2 linked regions of the Laspinema palackyanum D2c genome follow. The protein of the gene in region 1 binds, or shares a complex with, the protein of each later gene. Links are inferred from orthologs where the notes say so. Each region holds a gene or a part of one and is shown in the gene's direction. Other genes may lie near its edges.

Region 1 (9,451 bases):
AGTGAGCATCCTCACGCCGCTCAAAAACCTGAAACTTTGACCATCAACACTATTCCAGGAGGTAATTCTTAATGCAAGGAATCCAACAAAGTGGCCGCGTTATGTATTGGGGTACGGGCCGTCGGAAATCTTCCGTCGCCCGAGTGCGCCTCGTTCCGGGTAACGGCACCGTGACCATCAATGGCAAAACAGCAGAAATCTATCTCCAGTACAACGCCGGGTACCTGGGTGCAACCAAAGCCCCCCTGGAAACCCTCGGACTGGAAAATGAATATGACGTCCTGGTGAATGTCCGGGGCGGTGGGTTAACGGGACAATCGGAATCGATTCGTTTAGGCGTCGCTCGTGCGCTGTGCGAACTCGATCCTGAAAATCGCCATCCTCTCAAGGTGGAAGGCTATCTCACCCGGGACCCTCGTGCCAAAGAACGGAAAAAATATGGTCTTCGCAAAGCTCGGAAGGCCCCTCAATACTCCAAGCGGTAAGGTCATTGGTCAATGGTCGTTGGTCATTGGTCAGTGGTCATTGGTCATTGGTTCTTGGTCATTGGTTCTTAGTCTTTCCCAAAGGACAAATGACAAATGACATAGAAAGCTAAAATAAAACAGAACAAGCGACGGGTTCAAGGAGAACAAAACCATGCCAAAACCAGGAATTCATCCAGAATGGTATCCAGAAGCTAAAGTCATTTGCAACGGTGAAGTTGTCATGACCGTGGGTTCGACTAAGCCGGAAATTCATGTAGATGTCTGGTCCGGAAATCATCCTTACTATACCGGCACCCAAAAGGTGATCGATACTGAAGGACGGATTGAACGCTTCCGTCGGAAGTACGGGATGACCTCGACCAGTGGAGATGGCGGTCAAAATACTAAAAAGTAGCTCGGGTATTTTAGCTGTTAGCTGTGAGGAATAGCAAATTGATATTTTGCTATGGTTTAATCAGCTAACCGCTAGAAATCCACGCGCTCCCTACTTTCTAGACTGAGGACTGCTCTATGGCCGAAACTTATCTACTCGATAAATTAAAATCTGTTGAACAAACTTTTCACGAATTGACTCGACGGATGGCGGATCCCGATATCGCCAGAGACCCGAACGAGTTTCAAAAAGTGGCAAAAGCCCGCTCCTCTTTGGAGGCAGTGGTGAATACTTATGAAAATTGGAAAAATACGGAAGCGGAGTTGATTGGCGCAAGGCAGGTCCTCAAGGAAGCCAGTAGCGATCTGGAATTGCAACAGATGGCAGCCTTGGAAGTAGCGGAACTGGATGAGCAGTTAACCCAGCTTGAAACCAGGCTGAAGGTTTTGCTGCTGCCTCGGGACCCGAATGATGATAAAAACATCATGCTAGAAATTCGGGCTGGAACTGGGGGCGATGAAGCCAGTATTTGGGCGGGAGATTTGGTGCGGATGTATTCGCGCTATGCCGAAACCCAAGGGTGGCGCGTGAAGATGTTGAGTGAGTCCACGGCGGATATGGGTGGATTTAAAGAAGCGATCCTGGAAATTCAGGGAGAGCAGGTTTATAGCAAGCTCAAGTTTGAAGCGGGAGTGCATCGGGTGCAACGGGTCCCCCTGACGGAAGCTGGAGGTCGAGTTCATACTTCTACGGCAACGGTTGCGGTGATGCCGGAGGTGGATGAGGTGGAGATCCATATTGACCCGAAGGAGATTGAACTGACGACGGCGCGATCGGGTGGCGCTGGGGGTCAAAACGTTAACAAGGTGGAGACGGCGGTGGATTTGTTCCACAAGCCGACGGGGATCCGGATTTTCTGTACGGAGGAGCGATCGCAGCTTCAAAACCGGGAACGAGCCATGCAGATTCTGCGGGCGAAGTTGTACGATTTGAAGTTGGCGGAACAACAGGAAGCGGTGACTTCGATGCGCCGATCGCAGGTGGGAACAGGTGCGCGATCGGAAAAGATTCGCACTTACAATTACAAGGATAACCGGGTTACGGATCACCGCCTGGGCCAGAATTTTACTCTGATGAGTACCCTGGAAGGGGATATCGAGGAAGTGATTCAATCTTGCATCAGTCAGGATCAGCAGGAACGGTTAGAGGAACTTGCTGCTTCGACGACCACAACGGTGTAGTTGACAAATTAACCGTTTTGGGATATTGAGGATGGCAAATTATCGGCTATCTTTGCAACAAAAAGCGAGAAACCAGTTCTCGCTTTTTTTGTGGGCGATCGCCTCAGCAGGGTGATCCACTGGATGCGGCGATCGCTACGATGTTGTTAGAGTCGAGACATTAGATGCCGCCACTGTTGAGGAAAGGGGTGACGGATAAAGACTTCTGCAGCCTGTTGATAATGAGAGAAGGACCGGGCGAGATTATCGAGGCGATCGCCCTGTAAGCGCTCACTATAAGCCAATGCGAGATTATCATGGGTGGCTCCCCAGCGGTGGGATTGGAGGCGACTGCAGGGCAACATGGGGAGGGCCGTTTCACCACAGGCGATCGCAATTTCGATAAAGTGGGCTTTTTTCCCTTCGGAATAGTTCCAAATTTGGCCGCCTAGATTAACCAGGACTGTAGCCAACTCAATGGCTTGTTTTTGGTTCAGAGTGGGTAAAATGCCGATGACAACCCGAGAGAGACGTTCAGCAAAGCGATCGCTGAGGAGTTCGTCATGCCTTGCCAAGGTGGGGTAAAGGGCTGTAGGGTTGCCCTGGACGTTTTCCATTTCCTGTAGAACGGTGGCTAAAAACCGAGTGGTTTGGCGATCGGTGGAGTGATAGAGGGCGATCGCCTCTGTGAGTGTACGCTGGCGATCGGTCGATTCCTGTCCATCCCTAGGTATCCATCCTGAATTGTGGCGTTCTAGGGCCGCTTTGAAGCCATGAGAATTCTGTCGTCGTCTACTGGGAAGGTTGGCAAGGGTTCGCTCGTACATGATTCGGTTCCTCCGCTAATTTCTTACGTCATTTTCTGCCGATTTCGCTAGTTGATACCGGGTTATGGTGGGGGTGGCGCGATCTAATGATCCGTGGGGATTAAAGGCGATCGTAGCCAGTCCCCTTTTCAATTTTTAATCTTTTGGGGTCGGGATGAAATCCTCCAAATGGCAGATTTTCTACATTTTTGGCTGGATTGAAGGAATGCTTTTTCTATTTATATTGACCGATATGTCCTTCCTTATCCGTATATTTTTTCAGTAAAAAATAGCAAAAAATTTTTAGGGAGTTTATCCATTTTTTTTAAAACTTTTTAGAGAGTTTTGAAGGGCAACGGTAAAAATAGATACCGAATCCTAGAAAAAATAAGTTTATCCTCATTGGGGTAAAGGGATGAATTCCCGAAAGCTGTGGAAAACTATAGAGGATAATGGATGTTACAGGGACTCAGTTTTGGCCCTTCGGAAATGGCGGCTCAAAAACCTGATTTCTGACCCTTCGTTTCCATGAACAGCCCTACAGTTAGAAACCCGGTTTTTGAGTATTTGTTTTGAGGGTAGATTATTGACAGAGTGTTCAACAACACTTCATCCACTTGGGCGAGAGTAAAAGACCCCCCAGGTTAAGTGCTAAAAGTAAATTTGCTTCTATCAATTTGAGACAATCAGACAGATCGATTTCATCTAGTCTGGGTCCAGGAGCTTGACTGTCTCCAAGCAAACCTGTTAAATTAGGTGTATCAAACTACTGGAGAATGTATTAGCCGTAATAATTGTTGATCAATTCCTTTAGGCTTTTACTATTAGAAACAAGTTGCTTTGGGCTGTTTTTAGGATTCCAATCGAGCCTGTTCAGCTCATCGCGAAAAGTTATCCAGTAAGGCTTTAAATGCTCCCTAAATTCCTTACTCAGGTTACAAGATTTTTTAAATAATTCTTCAAAATTTTTATAGCAATTCCATGAAAAGTAAATCTGATCATTTTCAAAAAAAGCTTCTAAAATATTCTTCCATTGCTCTGGAGTTAAGTTTTCAGCAATTTTAACTATCATTATAGAATGTGTTTCAGCAGAGTCAAATCTGTTAGAATTTACAAATTTATTGATTAAAGCTCCAGTATTATTTTTTAGTAAAACTTTAATTTGCTCCTCGTCAATTACATTCCAATATTGTCGGGGCAAAGATAAAAAATCATTAAATGATACTTCTTCAAACGATTGATAAACAGATTTATTAATTAAATCTATTACATTCGTTTTAAATTCACATTTTAAATATTTATAAACAGATTTTAACTCTATTAATGGCTCTATGTTTTTTGATAAAAGTAAATTTTCTGAATTTGAAGCATAGCTTTTAGAGATCTTCACCTCTAACTCAGAATCGATTAGATCAAAAACCCACTGCTCTAGGTTGGGATAATATAAAATCTCTATTAATTCCTTTAGAGAAGAGTCCTTAATTTTGTTATTTATATAAAATTTAATGGTTTCATCTGAGCTGAATGAAGAATCAGCTATCATTGATAGTAACTCATCTAAAGTAGCTTGCAAAGATAAATCTCGTAGAATAGGAAGGATTATCTTTTCTTTAAAGACTTCATCCTTGCAAATTTCCTTTAATGAAAGTAAATCCATTAAAGGGATATGAAATTTTTGGATTACTAATTCTTTTAAAAACTCTATTTGAGAGGCTTTTATTAATATCAATAAAAATTTTTCTGACAATTCCTTTGGTTTATAAAATTTTGTTAAAAAACTTTGATTGGCTTGATAAATTTCAAGTTTATCTATATAAGATTGTGCTTTTAATCTACAGGGTTCACTCAGGAAGTCCCAAGCCGTAATGCTGCCCAGATAAATAATGGTTTTATCCCACTTTTCGTCTGTAACTTTATTAATGATAATATCAGATAATTTATCATTTAATATATCTCTGGTTTGTTGAGGATACATAATTGATACAGCATTCAGAGCGGAAAATTGACGTAATTTCTCATCTTCTGAGCGCTCTTTTATTAATAAGTCTGTTGTCAAGCCAAGAACGATATCTCTGACTAAAGTCAATCGAGCACGAGCCAAAGGACCTTTTTGAAAATATTTACTTGCTGATTCTGGATCTGTTGGAAAGTATTCTGATTCAATATCCTGAAAAATTCTATCACGAGCAGCACGTCCTTGGACAGGTGGACGCGCTAAAAGATGGGTTACTGCACTTCTCAAGTGGTAACGTGCTAGTTCGGCTGTTGCTTCAAATGGCTCCTCTAAAGAAGTCATGGAAGGATGAGCACATCGGCTGCGGTCTTCAAACAACCTTTTAATATCTGATTGCTCTACAGTTGAAATTAACTCAAATTTTGTGAGCGCCACTTCTGGAATGTCAGACTCAAATTTCCAAAGCTCTTTAAACTTATTACCTGAACTTCTAAATTTATCAAATTCTTGGAGTAATCTCTCCGCTTCTTTATCTCCAAAAAGCTCTAACTCTCTCAGCTTGTGTAGAAAGTCAAAAACTACTGCATTCCAGGTTGCCACAATACAAGAACGAAATGCACCAGCACGATAACAGGAAACGGCTTCTTGAATAAATTTTCTCGATACCTTGTCTCTGCATCGTAATATCAGTTCATCTAAGTCGATAAAGACTTCGTGCATATCATCAAAATGGGTAAGTTAAACGTGAATTATAGGTTTTCTATGGTAGAAAATAAATTTTTGGGTCCTGGGTGTACTATTAAGCAACCGCCCTACAGACAAGTTGTAAGCTACTACCGCGACAGGCAATATAATAGCATTATAACTATCCTCAGCAGCCTTTGGTCCAGCACTTGCGGTCTAACTCGGGTCTGATGGGTGTTATCCGGTAACTAGGGGATAACACCCCGAGTTAGGGCTTTGATGGTCGCTGGCGGGATAGAAACGACAGACCTACTAATACCTTGCCAACTCGGTTTGTCAGTCTACCAAAGCGCCGCCACAACTCGATCCACATCCAGCGGTGCATCCGTAACAGAAGGTAGCGGTTTTTACCTCGGTGAGTAAATCTAAACGGCCTGCGGATAATAGTTTTGCTACGGTGAGGGTTTCGCCATTGGCCGTTTTTGCCGGAATGCCTTCCATTTGATTAAAATCGCAGTCATAAATATTGCCTAAATAGTCGATAGACAGTTCATTGCGACACATCAGATGGGGAACAGTTTCGAGATTGAAGTTATCCTCTAGGAACTGTAAGTAAGGTTGATGAAGTTGTTGGCGTTGGAGATATAACTTGGTGCGGCCAATGGGTAAATTTGTGATGGTCAACAACTGGTTAAATCTTATGCCGTAATGTTCAGCCAAGTAAGTTTTATAATCGGCTTCTAATTTCTCTTGGGGTGGGGGTAAATAAAATTGGTCGCGAGAGGTGGGTAGAGATGGATTATAGACTAAGTTTAAAATTAACTGAGGATCTGAGCCATAGCCTAACTCATTGAGTAACTTTATCCCTTGAATGGAGCGTTCATAAACCCCATTACCCCGCATTTTATCAACATTTTTAGATAAATAGCAAGGAAGCGATGCCACAACTTGTAATTGATGTTGGGCAAAATAGGCAGGTAAGTCGGCAAAACCTTTTTCAAAAAATATTGTCAGGTTGGAACGAACAATTACCTGTTTTTTCGTCGCACGAGATGCCTCAACTAAGGGCTTAAATCCATAGTTCATTTCCGGTGCGCCCCCGGTGATGTCTACGGTTTGAATCGAATCAAAGCGATGAATTAATTCAATTAGTTGGTCACAGACTTCCGAGGAAAGTTCTTCGGTGCGATTGGGTCCGGCTTCTACATGACAGTGAATGCAAGCCTGGTTACAGCGCTTTCCTAAATTAATTTGTAAAACTGTAATTTCATTTTTCGTTAAAGGGGAACCGATTTTATGAGAAAATGGAGTAATAACCGTTTGAACCATGAATCGCTCCTGAGTGTTGTTTTTATTGAGATTCGGGGGTCTGGGATGTGGAAAGGATTGAGAAACTCCAGCATATCCTGAGTCAAATCCCCAGCTTACGCGGTTGATGAAGTTTCCCTCTGAATGAGAGCCACTGCCGCCGGTTCAAGCAAGGGACTGGCTATTTCGCCAAACCTCCAGGCAGAAATTCCATTATGCCAAAATATTTCCGGCTGCAAATAATTGGGTCTATTTTCGGTTGAGTTTAAGTCGGTTGAGACGAATCAACTGCTTGCCGAATTGTCTCCAGACCCCAATCTTACGATGCAACGGGGGCTTTTCGGAATTGTGCAAGCCGTCTGTTTAGGCATGAGTCGGAGCATCTTGCTGGCGAGGAGTCTTAGGGAGCAAGATGGTCAACCAAATTAAATGTTATTGTCATAATGATTTAAACACCGGATATGTTGCTAGGTGTTTGCCCTTTGTCATCTCTTAAATTTAACAAATTAATCCCTAAATGACCATTTCAATTGAACAAGCACCAGCTCTCCAACCGTTAGATGAGTACAATCAATCCCTAATGTCTCATGTTCATCCCATCGATTGGGTCAATCCTTCCCCTGTGGACCGTTATGATTTAGTTGTGATTGGCGCGGGAACTGCTGGACTGGTGGTGGCGGCAGGTGCTGCCGGGTTAGGTTTGGGATTAAAAGTTGCCCTGATTGAAAAAAGCTTGATGGGGGGGGATTGCCTGAATGTCGGTTGTGTCCCCTCTAAATGTCTAATTCGCTCATCCCGGGTGGTGGCGCAGATGCGAGAGGCGACTGCATTTGGGATTCAGTCTCCAGATGTTATTGATATTGATTTTGCGGCAGTGATGCAGCGAATGCGGCGCATTCGGGCGGGAATTAGCCATCATGATTCTGCGGAACGGTTTCGGAATTTAGGCATTGATGTATTTTTAGGACGGGCTGAGTTTGTGGAGAGTGGCGCGATCGCCGTTAAAACAACCCGCCTCCCATTTAAAAAAGCAGTAATCGCCACCGGTGCTCGTGCCACTCGTCCTGAAATCCCTGGATTAGCAGAATCTGGTTATTTAACCAATGAAACTGTCTTTTCCCTCACCGAATGTCCCCCTCGATTAGCGGTGATTGGGGGAGGTCCTATTGGATGCGAACTCGCCCAGGCATTTCAACGCCTTGGCAGTCAAGTTACTTTATTTCATAAGCATGGACATCTGCTTGATCGCGAAGATGCCGATGCGGCGGAAATAGTCCAACAACAGTTATTACAGGACAATCTGAAGTTAGTTCTAGATTGCACTTTAGAAAAGGTGGAAACAACCAATGCTGGTAAAATCATCCATTACCGGCAAAATGATAAAATTAACACCGTAGTTGTAGATGAAATTCTAGTTGGGGCTGGACGGACTCCCAATGTTGATGGCTTGAATTTAGAGGCGGTTGGGGTTAATTATGATGCCCGTCGGGGTGTGGTTGTGGATGACTATTTGCAAACCACCAATCCGCGCATTTATGCGGCGGGTGACATTTGCATGAACTGGAAATTTACTCATGCAGCGGATGCAGCGGCGCGAATTGTGATTAAAAATACCTTGTTTTCTCCTTTTGGGTTAGGACGAAGTAAACTGAGTAGTTTAGTGATGCCTTGGGTGACCTATACTGATCCAGAGATTGCTCATGTGGGATTGTATGAGAAGGATGCGCAAGAGAAGGGTTTAGAAACCAATACGATTACCATTCCTTTGAGTAACGTCGATCGCGCTTTGGCGGATGGGGAAACGGAAGGGTTTGTCAAAATCCTCCATAAACGCGGTTCTGACCAAATTCTAGGGGCAACCATTGTGGCGCGTCATGCTGGGGAAATGATTAGTGAAATCACCTTGGCGATCGCCACTAAACAGGGACTCAGTGCCTTATCCACCGTGATTCATCCCTATCCCACTCAGGCAGAAGCGATTAAAAAAGCTGCCGATGCCTATCGGCGCACCTTACTCACCCCTCGCACTCAATCCCTACTGAAGCTATTAACCAAATTCAGTTGAACTATCTCCGTTAATCGGCTATTTTTGAATTAATTGCTGATTTTTTTATTCACCTCAACCTAATTTATGAGCTATTTAGAAACAACTGCCCAATTCTACGCCGAAGCTGCCGAAACCCCGCAAGAGGGACTCTGTTGTGTTAGCACTCCACCGCTGCAATTACCGGGATTAAAAATTCCCAAAATCATGCAGCAGATGAACTATGGCTGTGGTTCAACGGTTCATCCCACCGAGTTATTTGGAGAACCCAGGGTTCTTTATATTGGCGTCGGCGGTGGCATCGAAGCCCTTCAGTTTGCTTATTTCTGTCGTCAACCGGGAGGAGTGATTGCTGTCGATCCCGTGTCAGAAATGCGGGAAGCGGCGACGCGAAATTTACAGATTGCTGCAAAAGAAAATGCCTGGTTTAATCCGGAATTTGTACAAATTTTGGCGGGAGATGCGTTTGCCTTACCCGTGCCGGATGCTTCCGTGGATGTAGTAGCACAAAACTGTTTGTTTAATATCTTTGAACCGGCGGATTTGCAACAGGCATTATCCGAAGCATATCGCG
Region 2 (9,350 bases), on another replicon or contig:
CCGCACCCCAAAAGCCGGACATTCCCCCAGAACGGTTAGGATTAAATGGGGAATATGATGATAGCGGCCTCGCCAAGCGTGTTGCCCTTGCCATTGATGAAAATCCCAGTACCACTGATTTTGATCGTCTCTGGATTGCCCAAACTGGCAGTACCGTGGTATTCAAAGGAGAAATTCCTTCCCAAGCCGATTTGGATCGAGTAGTGGGAATTGCTCGTGGGGTTTATGGTGCTAAGGATGTTAAGACAACTGAAGTAAAAGTTGGCTAATCTTCCCCTTTCGGGAACTTTAAAATAGAACGAATTTCAACCTAGCGAGCTTTCGGGCTCGCACTCCAGGGGTATAGCATTGGCTATACCCCTATCTTGTTTCCGTTGCCACAGTATCGGTGCAATAATAATTAGCTATAGCAGGTTTCTCTAAAAAATAATTAGATAGCGCATCTAAAATTAATTCTGACCCTTAAAAAGGGGTGGATAGGGTGCGTCAGAACCTCTCAATTACCCGGGGTAACCGTTCGATCTGACACACCCGACAATCCCGATTCGGGTTGAAAATTGCTAGATCACTTCGGAGCAGATCCCGCACTTTCCGTTTCGGGTAATGGATCTTTAAACGCCACGCGCAACAACGGGGGTGCTACAAACGTGGTTAGAATCACCATCATAATAATCGCCGCTTCTAGGGATGGAGAGAGTGCGCCACTGGCGACTCCAACCCCAGCAAAGACTAATCCAACTTCCCCTCGGGGAATCATGCCGATGCCGATCGCCAGTCGGTTGATGCCCGGTTGACCAAAAACGGCAAACCCCGCCAGCACTTTCCCCACCATCGCCACCACAATCAGAAATGCTGCAATAATCAGCCCTTCCCGATTGCTGGGAACTGCCGGATTGAGAACACCCAGATTCGTTTTGGCACCGACAACCACGAAGAAAATCGGGACAAAGAAATCCGCCAGGGGAACCACATCTTCCTGCAGTTCCTGTTGTTTTTCCGTTTCCCCAAGAACTAACCCGGCAGCAAATGCACCGAGAATGGCTTCTAATCGAATCGCTGCACCCACATAAGAGAGGACAAAGGCAATAATTAGAGCCGTAATTAGCAAGGGTCCACGGGTCTTGAGTTCTTTGACAAAGGCCACATAATAGGGGCTAAGAAAGCGCCCCAGGAGAATCACGCCGATTAGGAACGCGCCTGCACTGACAATCAGATAGGCAATATTGGTGATTTCAACTTCACCCGTTTTAACCAGACTGGCAACAACGGCCAAGACGATAATCCCGAGGATATCATCGAGCACTGCTGCGCCAATAATAATCTGGCCTTCTTTGTCACCCAGACGGCCAATTTCAGCGAGAACCTTGGCGGTAATCCCGATACTGGTTGCAGTCAGGGCCGCCCCGGCAAAAATTGCTGGGATGGTGGCGACATGAAACAGGCTAATTAAGCCTAGAGTCCCCGCGCCAAAGGGTAAAACCACCCCAACCACGGCCACCACTGCTGCTTGGGGTCCGTATTTAATCAGTTCTTTGAGTTCTGATTCCAGACCAATTTCAAACAGCAAAATAATCACCCCAAGTTCTGCCAAAATTGCAATGACTTCACTCTGGGCGGCAAAGGTGGCAGCAAGGGCTTCGGGTTCTAAACTGGTGGTGCTTTGCAGCAAGTTCATGAGCACCGAACTGCTGGCATCTTCCCCGCCTTCAGGGAAAACAACTAGCTTGAGGACGGAAACCCCAATGATGACACCGCCCACAAGGTCACCTAAAACCGGAGGCAGGTTAATCCGCGCACAGATCTCGCCCCCTATTTTGCTGGCGAGGTAAATGACAACTAAACTCAGTAGCACACCCGCTACAACGATCGCTTCGTCTACCTTCACCGAGTGAGCGGCTGGGGCCACTTCGGTTCCTGCTGTTGCCAGCAGAGGTAGAGTTTGGTCAAGGAAGGAATTAAAAAGTGTTGTGGTGAGGGAATTCACCCATGTAAGGCTCTCTGCCATTTATTTTGCAGAACTCGTCCTGTCTAATGTACCTGGTTTGTTTACCAGACTGACGCCTTTGACCCTAGAAATCAAGTTTCCCAGTCATGATCAGAATCTTGATCTCCGTGGTGAGCCGAATGGGTCAGTCCTGCTTTATTGTCTTCCCATAAGGAGCGAGTCCGATCGCAAAATATCTTATGGTTACTATAATCACTCAGGGTTGTTAGCCCACCAGCAGCGGGGTAAAATCGGTCAGATGTCTTCTGCACCGAGGGTTACAGGTCCAAAGAACCGAACGGCTCAGTTAAATAAATACTCGGTGTTGCAACGAGGGCATTTGCCGACGGACTTGTTCGAGGCGGGAGGGGCTGATTTCGGCGATCGCCACTCCGGGTTGGTCTCCAGCATCGGCTAAAATCGCCCCCCAGGGGTCGATAATTAGGGCATGACCGTGGGAATGTCTCATGCCATAGTGCCGCCCGGTTTGTGCTGGGGCGATCGCATAACAGGTATTTTCAATTGCCCGCGCTTGCAGCAATATTTGCCAATGATCTTTGCCGGTATAAGCAGTAAAGGCAGCAGGGATAAATAAAACTTCTGCCCCTTTATAAGAAAGATGGCGATACAGTTCCGGGAAGCGGACGTCATAGCAGACGGATAATCCTAGAGTGCCGAGTTTCTCCGACTGATAAATCGGGGGGAGGAGTTCTCCGGCTTTAACCGTACTGGATTCTTGGTAGGTGTTCCCATCGGGAACGTTGACATCAAATAGATGGACTTTTTGATACCGTGCCACTTCCTGTCCATTGGGTTCTACCAAGATGGCGGTGTTATAAACTTGAGTATGATTCACCGGCACCGGAAAGCCACCCCCGAGGATGGTTACCTGATACCGCTGGGCCATTGTTTTGATAAATTTTTCGCTTTCAACGGCGATCGCTTCAGCTTGGTGAACCTTGTCGGATTCCTCTCCTAAAAACGAAAAATTCTCTGGTAACCCAATCAACTCGACACCCCGGCGCACAGCCAGATCGATCAGTTCTTCTGCCTGAGCCAAGTTTTTGGCAAGGTCCGGCACGCTGGTCATTTGAATCGCGGCAGCTAGGTAAGATTTCATCTATGCAACTCGAAATTTTTAGCAGGCTAGGAGGGTCTGGCTCTAGTGGGTTGGGTAGATGGTGCGATCGCCGGGCTGCCTAAGTACCGATGGGCTGGCGATCGCCGGACAATCCCCAAAAGCGCGATCGCGCCGACTAGATAGACTTCCTATTTGATCCCCAATTTTATCAGAGATTTAACCCACCGAAACAAGCTCTCCTCACCCCCTAAACCCTCACCTCCCCCACCCGGTAGAAGCACCCCTCTTTTTTCTCGCCGGTTCCCCATTTCTTGCCACTTTTAATCATAAAACTGTCTGAATGTCAATAACCTTGTCTCTCCCCTGGGGCAAATGAGTTAAAGCCGCGAAATTCCCCTGTAATCTCAACCCGTCGAACTCACCGAACTGGGGTAAAAAATCATTAAATTAACCCATTCCTTGTCAATTTAATATATTAAATTGCAAGGTTTTTTGCATCCTACCTTTACTGGATGCCGCCAATAATTTATATTTTTTCTTATTCTATCATCCCCAAATCTGGAAAAATATAAGATATTTTTAATCCTTGAAGTTACCGAGATAATTTGAAGTTAATTTGTGGCGTCAATAGTCGCACTATTAATCTAAGCCGCCTCTACCTATAGGAGTATAATGCGACCCCATTCTCTCTCAAGATAGATTTTCTCCGGGTTTATTTATCGTTATGAAACAAGAAAGGAACTCTGGGGGTCAGGGATTTTCAGCAGCGTATTTTTTATAAAACGATGTAATTAGGAGAACATTTTCATGAATGTAATTAGCCAAATCGCACGGCAGGCATTAGTGACAGGTTATCTGACCCTTGAAGCAGAAGAACACCTTCGTTTGTTGTTACAACAGACGCAATATAACCTCGAAGATTTTCAGGCGTTTATGACCCTGCAAAAGGAGGCGAGGAAAGGTCGAGTTAGGCAAGAGTCCCGGGAGTTATGGCAATCTCATCAGCACATAACCGCAGCGGTTTAACCTCAACCGAAGCCCTCTGGATGTCTGGGTTATTGATTTTTTTCGCACGGGATGGGGCTTGAGAAGCAACGGGAGTCTAGTCTTGATTTTAATTTGTTGCTACCATCCCCGGGTTAGATAGGCTTGTCAATCGGTGGAAGGGGCAATTTCAAACGTTTCATTCCCTTGAGTTTAGCCCCTACCTGCCCCCTCGAACCCGGATTTTAGGGAGAGCGGCCCCCATTAGAGGTTTATCCACTGCATCCTTCCCCCTCTCCAAAATAAAGTCTTGACTTTTACCCCGAGGATGATGCTATAATTAAAAGCAACTGTCCGGGATGTAGCGCAGCTTGGTAGCGCGCCTGCTTTGGGAGCAGGATGTCGCAGGTTCAAATCCTGTCATCCCGATTGCATCTACTTCGTCAATAAAATAAATGATCCAGGGGTTTAGAGTCTTCCTCACGAGAGGGCGAATGTCGTACCAGTGGTGCGACATTCGCCCTCCAACGGCCAGAAAGAGGGGGAGATCTAAAACTACCCCTGGTTTTTTTTGCTCCCCTTTTGTCGCTACAGAGAAATAAAACCATCAGGATGAGTATCCCGAAGAGGATGATAAAAGATGGCGAGGCGGGTACAATAATCTGCTATTATAGAGGGCTAGATCGCTCAGGCTACAACAGCCTGGAAAGCAGCGCAACAGGGTTAAAGTCGGTATTTATGATAATTGGGCGATCGGCAAATTCAGAATAGGTCTATCTGTTTCACGCAGATTCGAGAAGGAGCTCAGGAGAGGGGGCGATCGCATATCTTAACGGATAACGGAACTCTTCCAGATTCACAATAGTCCTCGAAACTACCCCGTGGGTTGCCCATAGAAACGCTACAGATAATAAACCGGATCCTTTCCAATTCTGTAATTAAGGGAAAATCTGTTGTAGATTGAGCCAGGAGCAACCGCTCTCGCAAGATCTTTCATCCAAAGCTTACCGATCGCTCGCAAAAACTGCGAAAGAACAAACCAAATCCTTCAAAAAATTAACCTAAAACCAATTGAGGTTTGATGTGGTGAATCAAGTAAATCAACGGGTATCGCTATCAGGTGTTAAAATGAAATCATTAGTACGCTGGAGTGCAACTCTCGGTTTAATGGGAAGCGTTCTTCTGGGACAATTCCTACCCGGAATGAATCGGGCGATCGCATTGCCTGCCCAAGAAATCATGAAAAAACTAGAATCCGTCCTAGTTTTTACAATTACGAACGCAGAAGGCACTCCCTTAATCGCATCGGTCACCAATAATAACGAAGAAGCTTCCATCGCCAGCTTCTTTATGAGTCAACGGGATGCTGAGGAGTTTATTCAAAAAATACAACAACAAAATCCAGAGTTAGCGGGCAACACCCAAGTTGTCCCCGTTTCTTTGGCCAAGGTTTATGAATTAGAACAAGCCAATGCCAATAATCCCGATCGCGTAGAATTTGCATTCATTCCCGTCCAACAACAGGTGCAATTTGCCGCTGAAGAATTGCAGCAGGAAGGTCAGGAAATTCCGCAATCTAATGGGATGCCTTTATTTAATGGCGTACCGCTCTTTTATGCAACAATTGGCCCACAACAAGGCTATTTGACCATCGAACAAAACGGTCAGCAAATGATTCCCATCTTTTTCAATCGACAGCAGTTGGAATCCATGTTAACCCGGGTGCGGGAACAACAGCCAGATTTAGCGCCCAGCATTGATGTTCGGGTGAGTAATCTGGATAAAGTCATCGCCGAGTTAGAAAACAATAATGACCCAGCGGTGACAAAGATTGTCCTGGTTCCTTCCACGGAAACCTTGGAATATCTCCAGTCCATCCCTCAACCCGAACCGGCAGAACCTTAACTCAGGGATGTGGCCCCCTTGACGAAAACACCCAGAACGATTGATGCTAGGGGAAACGATCGCGGATAAAGGACCAAACTATCGATGACCCGTTCATCTGATCCGGCGGTTTCTGGGTTAGAACTGTGGCAGTGGCGTCAGGAAGCGCGCGCCGCTGCCGTAGCGGCCAATGTGCCGGTGGAAGAGTTAGATTGGCTCCTGCTATCGGTGAGCGATTTAGATAAATTAGCCCTGCGTCTGGACTCATACAAAGGGCGATTGGAAATTCCCCTAGATCGCTCCTTGGCTCAACTTACGCAACAGTGGCAACAACGGATTCAAGACCGAGTTCCGGTCCAATATCTCGCCGGGGTTACCCCCTGGCGAAATTTTTCTTTAGGGGTCAGTCCGGGGGTCCTGATCCCCCGACCGGAAACCGAATGGGCGATTGATTTAACCCTGCGATCGGCCCAATCCGAGTCGCGCCCGTACCCGGAAACCTCTTTAATGGAGGGAGATTGGGCGGATTTGGGGACCGGCAGTGGGGCGATCGCCCTGGGTCTAGCGGAAGTCTTGCCACAGGTTATCCTTCATGCGGTGGACCGATCTCCAGCGGCTCTCGCGATCGCCCAAGAGAATGCTTTAAATCTGGGATACGGCGATCGCATTCAGTTTTATTGCGGGTCCTGGTTTGAACCCTTACATCCCTTCCCGGGACTCCACTCACTCCGAGGGATTGTCTCCAATCCTCCCTATATTCCCACCGCCATGCTGGGGGAGTTAGAACCGGAAGTTGCCAACCATGAACCGGCGATCGCCCTCGATGGCGGACCCGATGGATTAGACTGCATTCGCCATCTGATTGCCACTGCACCGACTTATTTATGTCCCGGTGGGCTTTTGCTCTTGGAAATGATGGCGGGACAGGCCCCTGCCGTCACCGAGTTACTACAAGACCAAGGCAGTTATACTCAAATTGAGATATTCTCAGATTTAGCAGGGATTGAACGATTTGCCCGAGCTTACCGCAGTTAACGTTGAGGGTCCCAAACGCCACGATGACAGCAGTTTCAGAACAAGTCTTGATTGAGGCGGCCCTGGCGGGCCAGGTGGTGAGTTTTCCCACAGATACAGTCCCCGCATTAGCGGTCCTGCCGAGTCTCGCTGAGTCCATCTTTGCGGTGAAACAGCGAAGTCTGGATAAACCCCTAATTTTGATGGGAGCCACGGAAGCGGATCTTTGGCCTTTTGTGCGGAGTACCCAGAGGGAGTTGCAAATTTGGCAAGGGGTGGCGAATCGACATTGGCCCGGTGCGTTAACATTGGTTTTACCCGCGAATGCTGCGGTCCCCTCGGTGATGAATCCCGTTGACCCGAGTACCATTGGGATTCGAGTTCCCAATCAGGCGATCGCCCGCCGGATTTTGGCTCAAACTGGCCCTTTAGCCACGACGAGCGCCAATCTCAGTGGGCAACCCCCGCTGGAAACAATGGCAGAGATTGATTTGCGGTTTCCCCAAGTGGTGACTCTGGAATGGGATCAGTCGGAACCGAACCCAACGGCCAGTGGGGTCCCTTCGACCGTAGCCAAATGGACCAGTCAAGGTTGGGAAATTCTCCGACAAGGTGTGGTTCAGTTAGACTCAAACAGCGAGGAACGGGGAAAATGAACGGGGATATCCTGTCTGTGATCACTGCCATCAGCGTTCAGGAATTAGGTTGGATTGGGGCACAAACGATGGACTGGAACTGTTGGATTTATGGAATCACTGCCTTGGGAATTGGTTTTGGCAGTGGTTGGCTTTGGCGATCGCGCTGGACTCCCAAACCGAGTCCCCATTTGCCCCTAAATCCTCGGAAAAACTTCGGGGACACTAACCTCTCAACTCGCCTCAAACAAACCCAGCTCAATTATCTAATGACTCGTCAAATGTGTCAGTTCAAAGCGGGTTTCTTGTCGCGAATTTCCCACGAGTTGCGATCGCCTCTCAATAGTTTAATCGGCGTTCATCAATTAATTTTAAGCGATTTGTGTGATAATCCGGCAGAAGAACGCGAGTTTTTGGTTCAGGCCAATAACTCGGTTCACAAGATGATTCAAATGCTCGATCGCATTATCGAAGTCTCTCGGATTGAAGAAGGTCGTAACCCCCTAAAACAGGAAATTTTACATCTAGCCGATGTGTTTGAAGAAGTTCATTATTTGACCGAACTTCAAGCGGCCAACCGCAATATCACCTTGCAGATTTCCCAACCGGACCCCAAAATTGCGGTTCGTGCGGACCAACGATGTCTGACTCAGGTTCTTGTCACCTTTATTGAACTGGCCATTAATCCCGTCGGGAATGGTCGCATTGGTATTTCGGCCAAAGTCTTCCCCGAATCTGGCTCAACCTCTTCACTCACCCAGTCAAACCCAGGTAAAACCCCGGGGGATTATGTGAGCATCTCCATTGACCTCCCCCTGCCTTCTCATTGTTTTTCTGAACCCCTGGATTTCCTGCAACTCCAACAAAACCGCAAAGAAAATACCCCAGAAACAGAGGTGGATCTGTCTCCGGGTACAATTTTGATGATGAATCAGAGCATTTTGGAACTCATGGGCGGCCATTTAGAAATTGTTGAAGCGGGTCCAGGGTCGGAGGAGCTACGCTTAGAAGAAAACTCTAAAATGACTAGACTTCAATGCTTGCTTCCACGAGCACTTCGCGAGTCTTCAGTTCTTCCGTGAAGTTTTGGTTATTGTAGAGGACCATTGTCGTCGTGGAGTTTTCCTCGAACCCAATCCGCTCATAGAATCGCTGCTGATGGGTGGTCATCAGGTAAACTCGCTCGACTCGATTCATCCGGGGATGACTTAAGAGGGTTTCGACTAATTTGCGTCCCAATCCCACCCCTTGATATTCCGGGTGAATGATCACATCCCAAATCGTAGCTCGATAAATGCCGTCGGAGGTGGCACGCGCTAACCCAATCAGGCGCTCTCCTTCCCAAACGGTAATCACGGGATCGCTGTTGGCGATCGCGATGGCTAAATCCTCAACTTTTCGCTCTCGCGCCCAAAATGCGGTGAGTTCAAATAGCCGTTTAAGCTGTTGGATATCTACATCTTCTTTGCGATCGCGAAATTGAATGTGGCTGCAATCCATCGTCCTTTTCCTACTCACTTGATGTCTAGGTTTATTGACAAATCGCTCTGGAGTCGAGTGCTTTGTAGTCTGTAACCCTCTCTTGCTTAAAGTGACCCCAACTCGGGGTATTAATTCGGAGGTATAAGCTTTTGGGAATGAGCGGGTCGTATAGTTCCGCTCCTGCACTCCACAGAGGTTTCCTTGTTTTGAGGAAATCTGAGAATAAATTTCCCACTCCGACAACAAGGACGGGCTGGTTTTTGTTTCCCCCGGCAGTCGCGTTCTA

What was found.
Region 2: the proteins of prfA (region 1) and prmC are in contact, whole or in part, in a crystal structure (PDB 2B3T), measured with the Escherichia coli proteins. The link is inferred for Laspinema palackyanum D2c from one-to-one orthologs.

Annotation. Positions count from the first base shown.
Region 1 is NZ_JAMXFD010000028.1:15,246-24,696, reverse strand. Bases 55-3,050 are described here. They hold prfA (peptide chain release factor 1), read left to right. Parts: upstream 55-998; coding sequence 999-2,102; downstream 2,103-3,050. Other genes in these bases: NG795_RS23245 (hypothetical protein), read right to left, coding at 2,249-2,908; rpmE (50S ribosomal protein L31), read left to right, coding at 640-882; rpsI (30S ribosomal protein S9), read left to right, coding at 72-485; rplM (50S ribosomal protein L13), read left to right, coding at 55-72. Outside these bases: more of rplM, read left to right, coding at 1-54; NG795_RS23240 (hypothetical protein), read right to left, coding at 3,669-5,561; arsenosugar biosynthesis radical SAM (seleno)protein ArsS, read right to left, coding at 5,862-6,854; NG795_RS23230 (mercuric reductase), read left to right, coding at 7,351-8,898; arsenosugar biosynthesis arsenite methyltransferase ArsM, read left to right, coding at 8,965-9,451. UniProt on the Escherichia coli protein: Peptide chain release factor 1 directs the termination of translation in response to the peptide chain termination codons UAG and UAA.
Region 2 is NZ_JAMXFD010000013.1:148,910-158,259, reverse strand. What follows is about bases 5,109-8,003. They hold prmC (peptide chain release factor N(5)-glutamine methyltransferase), read left to right. Parts: upstream 5,109-6,038; coding sequence 6,039-6,968; downstream 6,969-8,003. Other genes in these bases: NG795_RS16430 (sensor histidine kinase), read left to right, coding at 7,600-8,003; NG795_RS16435 (L-threonylcarbamoyladenylate synthase), read left to right, coding at 6,992-7,603; NG795_RS16445 (Tic22 family protein), read left to right, coding at 5,178-5,954. Also shown: NG795_RS16470 (BON domain-containing protein), read left to right, coding at 1-269; NG795_RS16465 (cation:proton antiporter), read right to left, coding at 566-2,005; NG795_RS16460 (carbon-nitrogen hydrolase family protein), read right to left, coding at 2,292-3,104; NG795_RS16455 (hypothetical protein), read left to right, coding at 3,873-4,091; more of NG795_RS16430, read left to right, coding at 8,004-8,664; NG795_RS16425 (GNAT family N-acetyltransferase), read right to left, coding at 8,609-9,082. UniProt on the Escherichia coli protein: Methylates the class 1 translation termination release factors RF1/PrfA and RF2/PrfB on the glutamine residue of the universally conserved GGQ motif, i.e. on 'Gln-235' in RF1 and on 'Gln-252' in RF2.